3 regions of the Pseudoalteromonas sp. T1lg122 genome follow, and region 1 is predicted to be linked to each of the others. Evidence: predicted binding sites of a transcription regulator. Region 1 holds the regulator's gene; each other region holds the start of a gene.
The links. Region 1 encodes sigma-54, which starts transcription at its own class of promoters, with help from an activator protein. Its sites were predicted from a motif close to GTTGGCACGNNNNTNGNNT; they were not measured.
Positions count from the first base shown of each region.

Region 2: a site for sigma-54 is predicted at 1,711-1,729, ahead of C2M33_RS20185 (flagellar basal body rod protein FlgF). Genes of this name have one in related genera too.
Region 3: a site for sigma-54 is predicted at 1,472-1,490, ahead of fliE (flagellar hook-basal body complex protein FliE). Genes of this name have one in related genera too.

Region 1 is NZ_PQCG01000031.1:99,217-102,501, forward strand. It holds gene rapZ (RNase adapter RapZ) at 1-359, opposite strand, end outside; gene ptsN (PTS IIA-like nitrogen regulatory protein PtsN) at 360-812, opposite strand; gene hpf (ribosome hibernation promoting factor) at 816-1,103, opposite strand; gene C2M33_RS11290 (RNA polymerase factor sigma-54) at 1,131-2,627, opposite strand; gene lptB (LPS export ABC transporter ATP-binding protein) at 2,743-3,285, opposite strand, start outside.
Region 2 is NZ_PQCG01000034.1:439,033-442,317, reverse strand. It holds gene C2M33_RS20195 (flagellar hook assembly protein FlgD) at 1-183, shown strand, start outside; gene flgE (flagellar hook protein FlgE) at 236-1,603, shown strand; gene C2M33_RS20185 (flagellar basal body rod protein FlgF) at 1,764-2,528, shown strand; gene flgG (flagellar basal-body rod protein FlgG) at 2,550-3,285, shown strand, end outside.
Region 3 is NZ_PQCG01000034.1:404,216-407,500, forward strand. It holds gene fliF (flagellar basal-body MS-ring/collar protein FliF) at 1-1,080, opposite strand, end outside; gene fliE (flagellar hook-basal body complex protein FliE) at 1,101-1,433, opposite strand; gene C2M33_RS20025 (sigma-54-dependent transcriptional regulator) at 1,604-3,007, opposite strand; gene C2M33_RS20030 (sensor histidine kinase) at 3,004-3,285, opposite strand, start outside.

The DNA.
Region 1 (3,285 bases):
TTTTCTTGTTTAATAGCAAGATCGAGTGGCAAAGAATCAATCGATAATGGATGTAAGCGGCGTGTTTCTGAAAAGCGCTTTATCAGGGTTTGATCATCACTATCTAAGTAAAATAGCGTTGGGTTTGCAAACCCTGGTAGGTATTCAAGAATATCATTAAATTCTTGCTGCTCTTTCGGTAAGTTACGTACGTCGATACTGACTGCTATTTTATCGTAATTATCAGATACGCTACGTACGAGTGAAGGCAGCAAATTCACTGGAATATTATCAACGCAATAATAGCCTAAGTCTTCAAGTACTCGTAAAGCGACCGATTTACCTGAGCCTGAGCGACCGCTGATAATGATTAATTCCATTTATGCCTCTGCTGATATGACCTGAAACAGTTGCTGATCGGTTGTAGCACTGCGTAACTGTTTACAAAATTCTTTATCTTTAAGTCTATCAGCAATTGTTGATAAGGTCTTTAGGTGAAGCTGACAGTCACCATCTGGTACGATGAGTGCCACAAATATATCAACCGGGCGGTTATCAATAGCATCAAAATTGATGGGTGATTCACTCACTATGATAAACGCATGGGGTTCATCGGCACCGCTCATTCGACCATGGGGAATAGCAATACCGCGACCGATGCCGGTGCTGCCTAGTTTTTCTCGGTTGAGCAAAGCATCTAGGATATCTTGTTGCGATAAATGAGGAAGCTGCTGGTGGGCCAGTTCGCTGATATATTCAAGAATTCTTTTTTTGCTATTAAAAAGGACCGCAGCTTTGCTGCAGTCCTGGTTAGTAAGTGAACTTAGTTTCATAATTTAATGTCGAGCTAATTTCTCTTTGTGTTTAATGACTTGGCGATCAAGCTTATCGATCAGTGAGTCAATGGCTGCGTACATATCTTGATGTTCTGTAGAAGCGAACAATTCGCCTCCGTTTACATGTAAAGTTGCTTCTGCTTTTTGGCTTAATTTTTCTACATCTAGAATGACATGAACATTATTTATATGGTCAAAATGCCTTTCTAGTTTCGCAAACTTGGTGTTTACATAGTCTCTTAATGAATCAGTGATTTCTACATGACGACCAGTTAAATTTAGTTGCATAAGCATTTTTCCTTCTATGTAAAACGTCTAAATCAAACTCTTGCGCTGATTAGACGGAGGTATTGCTAGAGACTCACGATATTTTGCAATTGTACGTCTAGCTACTTTAATTCCTTGCTCAGCCAATATATCTGCAATTTTACTATCACTCAATGGTTTAGCTGAGTTTTCTGCGGCCACTAACTTCTTGATTAAAGCGCGTATTGCCGTAGAAGAACACTCACCACCATTTTCGGTGCTGACATGGCTTGAGAAGAAATATTTCAACTCAAAAATACCCCTCGGGGTATGCATATATTTTTGCGTTGTTACACGTGAAATTGTCGATTCATGCATTTCGACCATTTCAGCAACATCATTTAGCACCATCGGCTTCATCGCTTCAGGGCCGTGCTCAAAGAAAGCTTGTTGTTGTTGAACGATACAGTTGGTTACTTTTAATAACGTATCGTTACGGCTTTCTAAGCTCTTAATAAACCACTTTGCTTCTTGTAAGTGAGAGCGAATAAATTGGCTGTCGCTACTCGATTTTACTGAGCGAGACATAGCCGCATATTGGCTGTTTACTCTAATCTTTGGCATACAATCTGGGTTTAACTCAACCACCCAGCGACCTTTTACTTTTTTCACTGATACATCAGGTATAACGTACTCAGACTCTTCGCGTACTATGCTATCCGCAGGCTTAGGATTTAAGCTGTGAATAAGCGTCATCACTTCTTTAAGCTCATTTTCTTTAAGCTTAGTCTTTTTCATCAAAGTGCGATAGTCGCGACTCGCTAATAATTCGATATGCTCAGATAAAACCATTTTAGTTTCAGCTAAATATGGTGTGCTAGCGTCAAATTGACGAAGCTGAATACACAGGCATTCTTGTAAACTGCGCGCGCCAATACCAACAGGATCGAATAATTGTATTCTTTTTAAGACCGCTTCAACTTCATCAAGTTCGATTTCTTCTTCATCGTTATTTTGATTAAAGCTTTCGACAATATCTTCACAGCTGATCGTTAAAATACCTGAGTCGTCTATGGCTTCTACTATGGCTACGGCAATCGCTTCGTCAGTTGGGCTAAATGGCGTGAGCTGTAATTGCCACATTAGGTATTCTTGTAGGGTTTCAGTTGATGCGCCTTGGTAAATAGACTCATCTTCAGGCATAGGTCCTGATGATGTTGATGGGGCAGCACTCATGTACTCGTCCCACGTGACGTCCATTGCTAAGTCATCACTTACGGTGTCTTTATTGAGGGCGTCACTGCTTTCTTGCTCGTATTCGCTAGGTGCTTCTTCTGCAGACGCGCTTAGTTGCATATCGTCAGATTCAGCTTTTTGCTCATTCTTACCGATACTTTCTTCGTTGTAATCAGCCTCTTCCACTTCAAGTAGGGGATTACTATCAAGCGCTTCTTGAATTTCTTGCTGGAGATCCAATGTACTGAGCTGCAACAAACGAATCGCTTGTTGCAGTTGTGGAGTCATTGTAAGTTGCTGGCCCATGCGCAGCTGTAATGATTGCCTCATGTATCCCTAACAATCCTTTTTAAGTTATCGATGACTGTGCTGTGACAGTTAAAAAATTATCGATTTATTGTCATTGTTATAAGTCTAGCAGATGCTCTAGTCGGTGGCGTAATGGTTACAGCCTGAATTGCTCGCCTAGATATACATCACGTACAGTTTGGTCAGCTAATACGTGCTCAGGTGTGCCTGATGCAATTAGCTCCCCATGAGAAACAATGTAGGCTTTTTCACAAACATCAAGGGTTTCTCTAACATTATGGTCAGTAATGAGTACCCCAATACCGCGGTTTTTTAGGTGCTCAATAATTTTCTTTATATCTAACACTGAAATTGGATCAACACCAGCAAAAGGCTCATCTAAAAGGATAAATTTAGGATTTGCGGCTAATGCGCGAGCAATTTCAACGCGGCGACGTTCGCCACCTGACAGCGCCATACCTTGGCTGTCACGGATATGTTGAATGCTAAATTCGTCGAGTAAGCTGTTTAGCGTTTCTTCGCGGGTGGTTTTATTTAGATCTTTACGGGTTTCTAAAATTGCCATCAAGTTTTGATAAACCGTCAACTTTCTAAAAATTGACGACTCTTGCGGCAGATAACCAATACCTAAACGTGCGCGGCTATGCATTGGTAAAAGCGTAATGTCGTTATCATCAAT
Region 2 (3,285 bases), on a different contig from region 1:
AATGTACTCCCTGAAGGTGAGTATGACATCAGTGCTGAAGGCTATGTAAATGGTGACTACAGCAGCCTGCCAATGGCGACCTTTAAAAATATTGAAAGTGTCAATATCAATGGTAGCAGCGGCATTATCGTAAATACAAAAGAGGGTGCGGTTAGGCTGACTGATATAGCTGAAATCGCATAAGTAAAAAAAGGTTTGGGTTAGCTTAGGCTAAGAGATAGGTTAGAGGTGAGTTATGAGCTTCAATATTGCATTAACAGGTTTAGCAGCCGCGCAAAAAGATTTAGACGTTACCGCAAATAACATTGCGAACGTGAATACTACGGGCTTCAAAGAGTCTCGTGCAGAGTTTGCTGATGTGTACGCATCATCAGTATTTAGCTCTGGTAAAACAAAAAATGGTGACGGTGTAAGAACAACCATGGTGGCACAGCAATTCCACCAAGGTTCGTTATCATTCACAAATAACTCTTTAGATTTAGCGATTACGGGTGAAGGTTACTTCGCAATGGCTAATGACTTAGGTGCACAAGACTTTACTTATACGCGTGCTGGTGCGTTCAAACTTAATAAAGATAACTTTATTGTTGATGCGAGCGGCAATTACTTACAAGGTTTCCCTGTTGATGAAGCAACCGGTGATACAACCTCTGTTAGTTTAAGTACTTCATCTGCACTACAAATTCCTGATGCTTCAGGTTCACCGCGTGCAACGACGAATGTTTACTCATCATTTAACCTTGATTCGCGTGCCTCTGCGCCAACAGTGACACCATTTGATCCTGAAACAAGTGCGACTTACAACAGTTCAACGTCGACAACTGTATATGATTCATTAGGTGAGCCACATATTTTACAATTCTTCTTTGTGAAAACTGACTCAGCGACTACAGGTAATGAGAATGAGTGGGAAGTGTATGCAACACTTGATGAAAAGCCATTTGACTCTAGTGGTGTAGAGCAAACAACAACACCTTATACTCCATTAACTACATTCCAATTTGATGCGAGCGGTTTACCACTTAGCACGGATGGTGTAGCAAATACAGATACAACTTTTAATCCTTTAACCCTACCAAATGGTGCCGGTGCTGCAACAGGTCTATCTGATTTACTTTCTAATGGTGCGAGCTTCCCAGATGATGTAACAATGAACTGGCGTGATGAAGCGGCAACAGCGAATAAAGTACCAACTCAATATGCAAGTAACTTTGAAGTGAAAGCACTTGAGCAAGACGGTGCGACGGTAGGTCGTCTATCGGGTATTGATATCGGCTCTGATGGTAAAATTGTTGCATCGTATAGTAATGGTGATACCTCGTTCTTAGGTCAAGTTGCAATGGTTCGTTTTTCGAACTCACAAGGTTTACAGCAAGTAGGTAATACTTCTTGGAAGAAGAGTTTAACGTCAGGTGAGCCAATTGCTGGTGAACCAGGTTCAGGTACTTTAGGTTCAATCAACTCATCAGCACTTGAGCAATCAAATGTTAACTTAACGAATGAACTTGTTGATTTGATTAGTGCGCAGCGTAACTTCCAAGCTAACTCACGTGCGCTTGAGGTTAACTCAACGCTACAACAAAACATTCTACAGATCCGTTAATCTTAACGGCTCTAAGCATAATCCGACACGAAGGCTGCTCCCTCTATTGGCAGCCTTTTTTCATTCTAGCAGCTCATTTTTCTCTCCTATTTCAGCGTCAATTTTACTTTGGCACTTTTATTGCATTTCTTAGTTATCGTATTTTTAGTGAGTCAATGTTATGGACAAAATGGTCTACATTGCCATGTCGGGTGCTAAGCAAAGTTTGCGCGGTCTTGAGCTCAAGGCTAACAATCTTGCGAACGCTAACACCACTGGCTTTAAAGCTGATTTTGCACAAGCTCGCTCTATGCAAGCCTTCGGGGAAGGTCTGCCATCGAGGGTGTTTGCAATGCAAGAACGCCCAGGATCTAACATGCAATCTGGTGGTTATGTAGAAACTGGCCGTGAGCTTGATATTGCTATGAGTGACCGTGGTTGGTTGAGTGTACAAGATGCATCAGGCAATGAGGCATACACCAAAACAGGCACATTAAACATTACTCCAGATGGCGCGTTGATCACCAGCCATGGCCGTCAAGTAATTGGCGAAGGTGGTCCAATCATTCTGCCATTACCTATCGAGAAAGTTGAGTTTAGTGAAGACGGTGCTATTCAGGTTCGCCCGCAAGGTGCACCAGCGAACTTTTTAGAAGTGGTTGATCGCTTAAAAGTGATTGAGGCTGATAACACTCAGCTTGAAAAAGGTAATGACGGTTTATTTCGACCAAAAGAAGACATGCTGATCAATGACCTGTGTGGTTTTTGTGATATTTCGCCAAATGTGAAAGTACTATCGGGAACGCTTGAAATGTCAAACGTAAACCCGGTGCATGAAATGGTCGACATGATCAGCAATCAACGCCAATTTGAATTACAAGTTAAATTGATGAAAACAGCCGAAGAGCTCGATGAGCGTCAAGATCAGCTGTTACGCATTGTTTAAGATGACTGAGAGGGTAGAGTTATGAATCCTGCATTATGGATCAGTAAAACCGGGCTTGACGCCCAGCAAACCGATATTTCGGTGATCTCAAATAATCTCGCGAATGCCAGCACGGTCGGTTACAAAAAAAGCCGCGCCGTATTTGAAGATTTACTATATCAAAACATCAACCAACCAGGTGGTCGTTCGTCACAAGACACTGAAATGCCATCAGGCTTAATGCTTGGTGCGGGTGCCAAAGTGGTTGCCAACCAAAAGAACTTTTCACAAGGTAACATGCTTACCACTGAAAATTCACTGGACTGGATGATTTCAGGCCCTGGTTTTTTTGAAGTACAATTACCGGATGGCAACATTGCCTATTCGCGTAACGGTCAATTCACGACTGACGAAGATGGCCGCATTGTAACATCGGGCGCGGGTTTTCCTTTGCAACCGGAAATGAATGTTCCAGACGATGCGCAATCAATTACTGTTTCACAAGACGGTGAAGTGTCAGTGCGTATTTCAGGGCAACCAGACAACGTGGTCATTGGTCAGCTAACGATTAGTGATTTTATTAATCCATCGGGTCTTGAGCCTATGGGACAAAACTTATACACAGAAACCGCTGTAAGTGGTGCGCCTGTGCAAGGTAACCCAGGTATCGATGGTTTAGGTACGGTGGTTCAAGGTTCCCTTGAAACCTCTAACGTGAATGTAACTGAAGAGCTTGTTAACTTGATCGAAACACAACGAATTTATGAAATGAATTCAA
Region 3 (3,285 bases), on a different contig from region 1:
TTCTTTATGCGAACGACTAGGATTTGTTGCTGAACCCGCACTGCCTTGGCCTGCAATTTCAGGAATATTAGAATTTACTGGCGGCTGATTTGTGAGTGCTCCTGGAATACCCACAGCAAGACCACCAATGTTATTTTCTTCGAATGTCGTTTCACTGCGCACAGCAGGTAGGTCTGGGTTATAACGTTTTTGTGTTTCTTCTACGGCGCTAAAATCCATATTTAAATCAACTTGCGCTGTATAGTTACCTAAGCCCACAACAGGAATAAGGATGCTGTCGATTTTATTTAAGTATTCTTCTTCACGTTTACGCTCAATTTCATATTCTTTGCGAGAGCGAGCAGCAAGTGAATTTTGTGAACCTGAGTTAAGTAAGCGACCATTTTGATCAGTCACAGTAACGCGCTCTGGCGATAGGCCTTGCACCGCTGATGCAACAATATCAACCACTGAGTCAATTTCTTCACCATCAAGTGTACGACCACGTTTTAAGGTCAATACAACAGTTGCTGAAGGTTGCTTTTCACGGCGAGCAAAGACGTTTTCTTTTGGAATAGCTAAAAGTACTTTGGCGCGAGTAACATTTTTTAGCTCTTCGATGGTACGCGCAAGCTGTTGCTCACGACCATGTTTTAAACGTTCACGTTCAAGGCGTTGGCTTACACCAAAACCCATATCTTGCATGATGATGTCAGTACCTGAGCTTGGCGCTTGCTCAAGGCCTTCACGAGCCATCAATAATTTAATGTTTTGGTATTCACCTTCTTCAACAGAGATGACATTACCATCAAGTTCGTAATCAATCTTTTGAGCGTCTAAAAAGTCCAGCGTTTGAATAAGCTCTTCCGTTGGCATTTTACCAAGCGGACGCATATCTGGCTGACGAGCCCAAATAATAATAAAAATTGCGATAGCCAAACAGATTGCCAAAGCAATCACTAAAGTAACCTGGCGTAAAACGTCTACACCGTTTAAGGCACTTAAGTAGCCTGACTTTTGCTCTTGATGATCATCGGTATCGTTTGAATCGATACCACCGCCGGCTAAGGCTAGATCAGTTGATTGATTAGATTGCGCCACAATAATTCTCCACTACCTAGTTAAACAGGCATGTTCATGATTTCTTTATAAGCTTCAACAAGCTTATTTCGAACCTGTACCGTTGCTTCAAAAGCGACTGATGACTTTTGCGAAGCAATCATAACGTCAGCAAGAGAAACACTGCGGTCGCCCATTTCCATTGCCGTTACTTTTTGTTTTGCTTCTTGTTGTAAGCCATTCACTGTATCAAGTGCATTGGTAAGTAAATCACCAAACTGTGCCGATGATGTTGGCTGAGTTTGTGTTGGTAAATTATTAATTGAGTTACTACGACCTGCTTCTAAGGCCATAGATTGCATTTCTTGAAATAATGCGCTGTTTTGAACTTTCATAATACTCTCTGACAATGCAGTTTACTTATGCACTGATAAAGCACAAATCATGCCACAAAATAAATCAATATATATCAATAATTTAACGTGTTTATTTTGTTTGTCAGAGTTTTGACAGCAAACAAGCTCACAAAAATGTGAGCTTGCTAAACTAACTTTTTGGTGGGAGTTTATGCAGGTAAGGCAATACCCAAGTCACGCATTTGCGCCAATTTATAACGTAACGTGCGCGGACTAATACCTAAGGTTTCTGCAACCTCTTTACGCTTACCATTACAGCGCGCTAAGGTTTCTAAAATAATACGATGCTCTTTGTCTTTAAGCTCGTCTTTGTAGTTACCCTGCTCACTCATTTGTGGCACAGTATCTAGATTAACGTCAACAGGCTGTTCTTGATAAGCCGGTGCATTGTGTGGTGGCGTAGCGACTGGTTTTATATCCACCGTGAGTAATTCTTCAATAAAGACATCATCTTGATGAATACTGTTACCATCACATAATATCAACGCACGTTGAATAACATTATCAAGCTCGCGCACATTACCCGGCCAAGCATGCGCTAGCAGCTTTTGCTTAGCTCCTTCGGTTAATAGCGCAATAGGCTCTTTACTTTTCAGGCAATGGCGCTCAATTAAATGCTCGGCCAATACAATAATATCACCCGGACGCTCTGCTAATGGTTTCCACATTAGCGGGAACACATTTAAGCGATAATATAAATCTTCTCTGAACAGATTCTCGCTCACCGCTTCTTTTAAGTCGCGGTTACTTGTAGCCAGTACGCGTACATCAAGCTCTATGGTTTTACGGCCACCTAAACGTTCTACTTCGCGCTCTTGCAGTACACGCAGTAATTTAGCTTGTAAGCCTAAATCCATCTCCGTAATTTCATCAAGTAAGATGGTACCACCTTGAGCTTGCTCAAATTTACCAGGACAGGCTTGAATAGCGCCAGTAAACGCCCCTTTTTCGTAACCGAATAAAGTTGCTTCAAGCATATTTTCAGGAATAGCAGCACAGTTAATAGCCACAAAGGGGGCATCGCTACGGTTTGATTTATCGTGGATAAAACGAGCCAACACTTCTTTACCTGACCCACTTGGGCCAAGCACCATAACACTGGCATCTGAGCGCGCTACTTTACTGGCAAGTTCTAATAACTTAATGCTCGATGGATCGGCAACAATTGGGCCATCGGTTTCTTTTTCCTTTTCAGGCAAATAACGACTCACCATGTTAAGAAGCACTTCTGGGGCAAACGGTTTTGCCATGTAATCAATCGCGCCTAAACGCATTGCCTCTACAGCATCATCAATGGTGGCATAGGCTGTCATCATTAATACTGGCAGCTCAGGATAATTAAGTTTAATGCTTCGTAACAGGTCAAGGCCGCTCATTGCGCCCATTTGCACGTCGCTAACAACCAATGAATAGCTATTTTGCTTAAGTAAGATCATCGCTTGTTCAGCGCTATCTGCAGCAACGCAATCAATACCCGACATTTCAAGGGTATCGATCAGTGCTTCTCGTAAGCCTGCGTCGTCTTCAACGACTAAAATAGAGTTAGTATTCATTTTGCCTCCGCTGACATTGGTTCTGCACTAATTGGCAAGATCAAACTAAAACATGCTCCCCCATGAGCATTATTAGTTACTTCAACCCGTCCTTGGTGCGCATTGGCGACTGAACTTACAACAGCAAGTCCAAGCCCCGTGCCTTGGCTTTTGGTAGTATAAAAAGGTTCGAATAATTTGTTGGCATGGCGTAAATCAACACCTGGGCCATTATCACTGACACTAATGCGAACACAGTTTTCGCTAGTTTCGTCACGTTCAGCACTCAGGGTTACCAC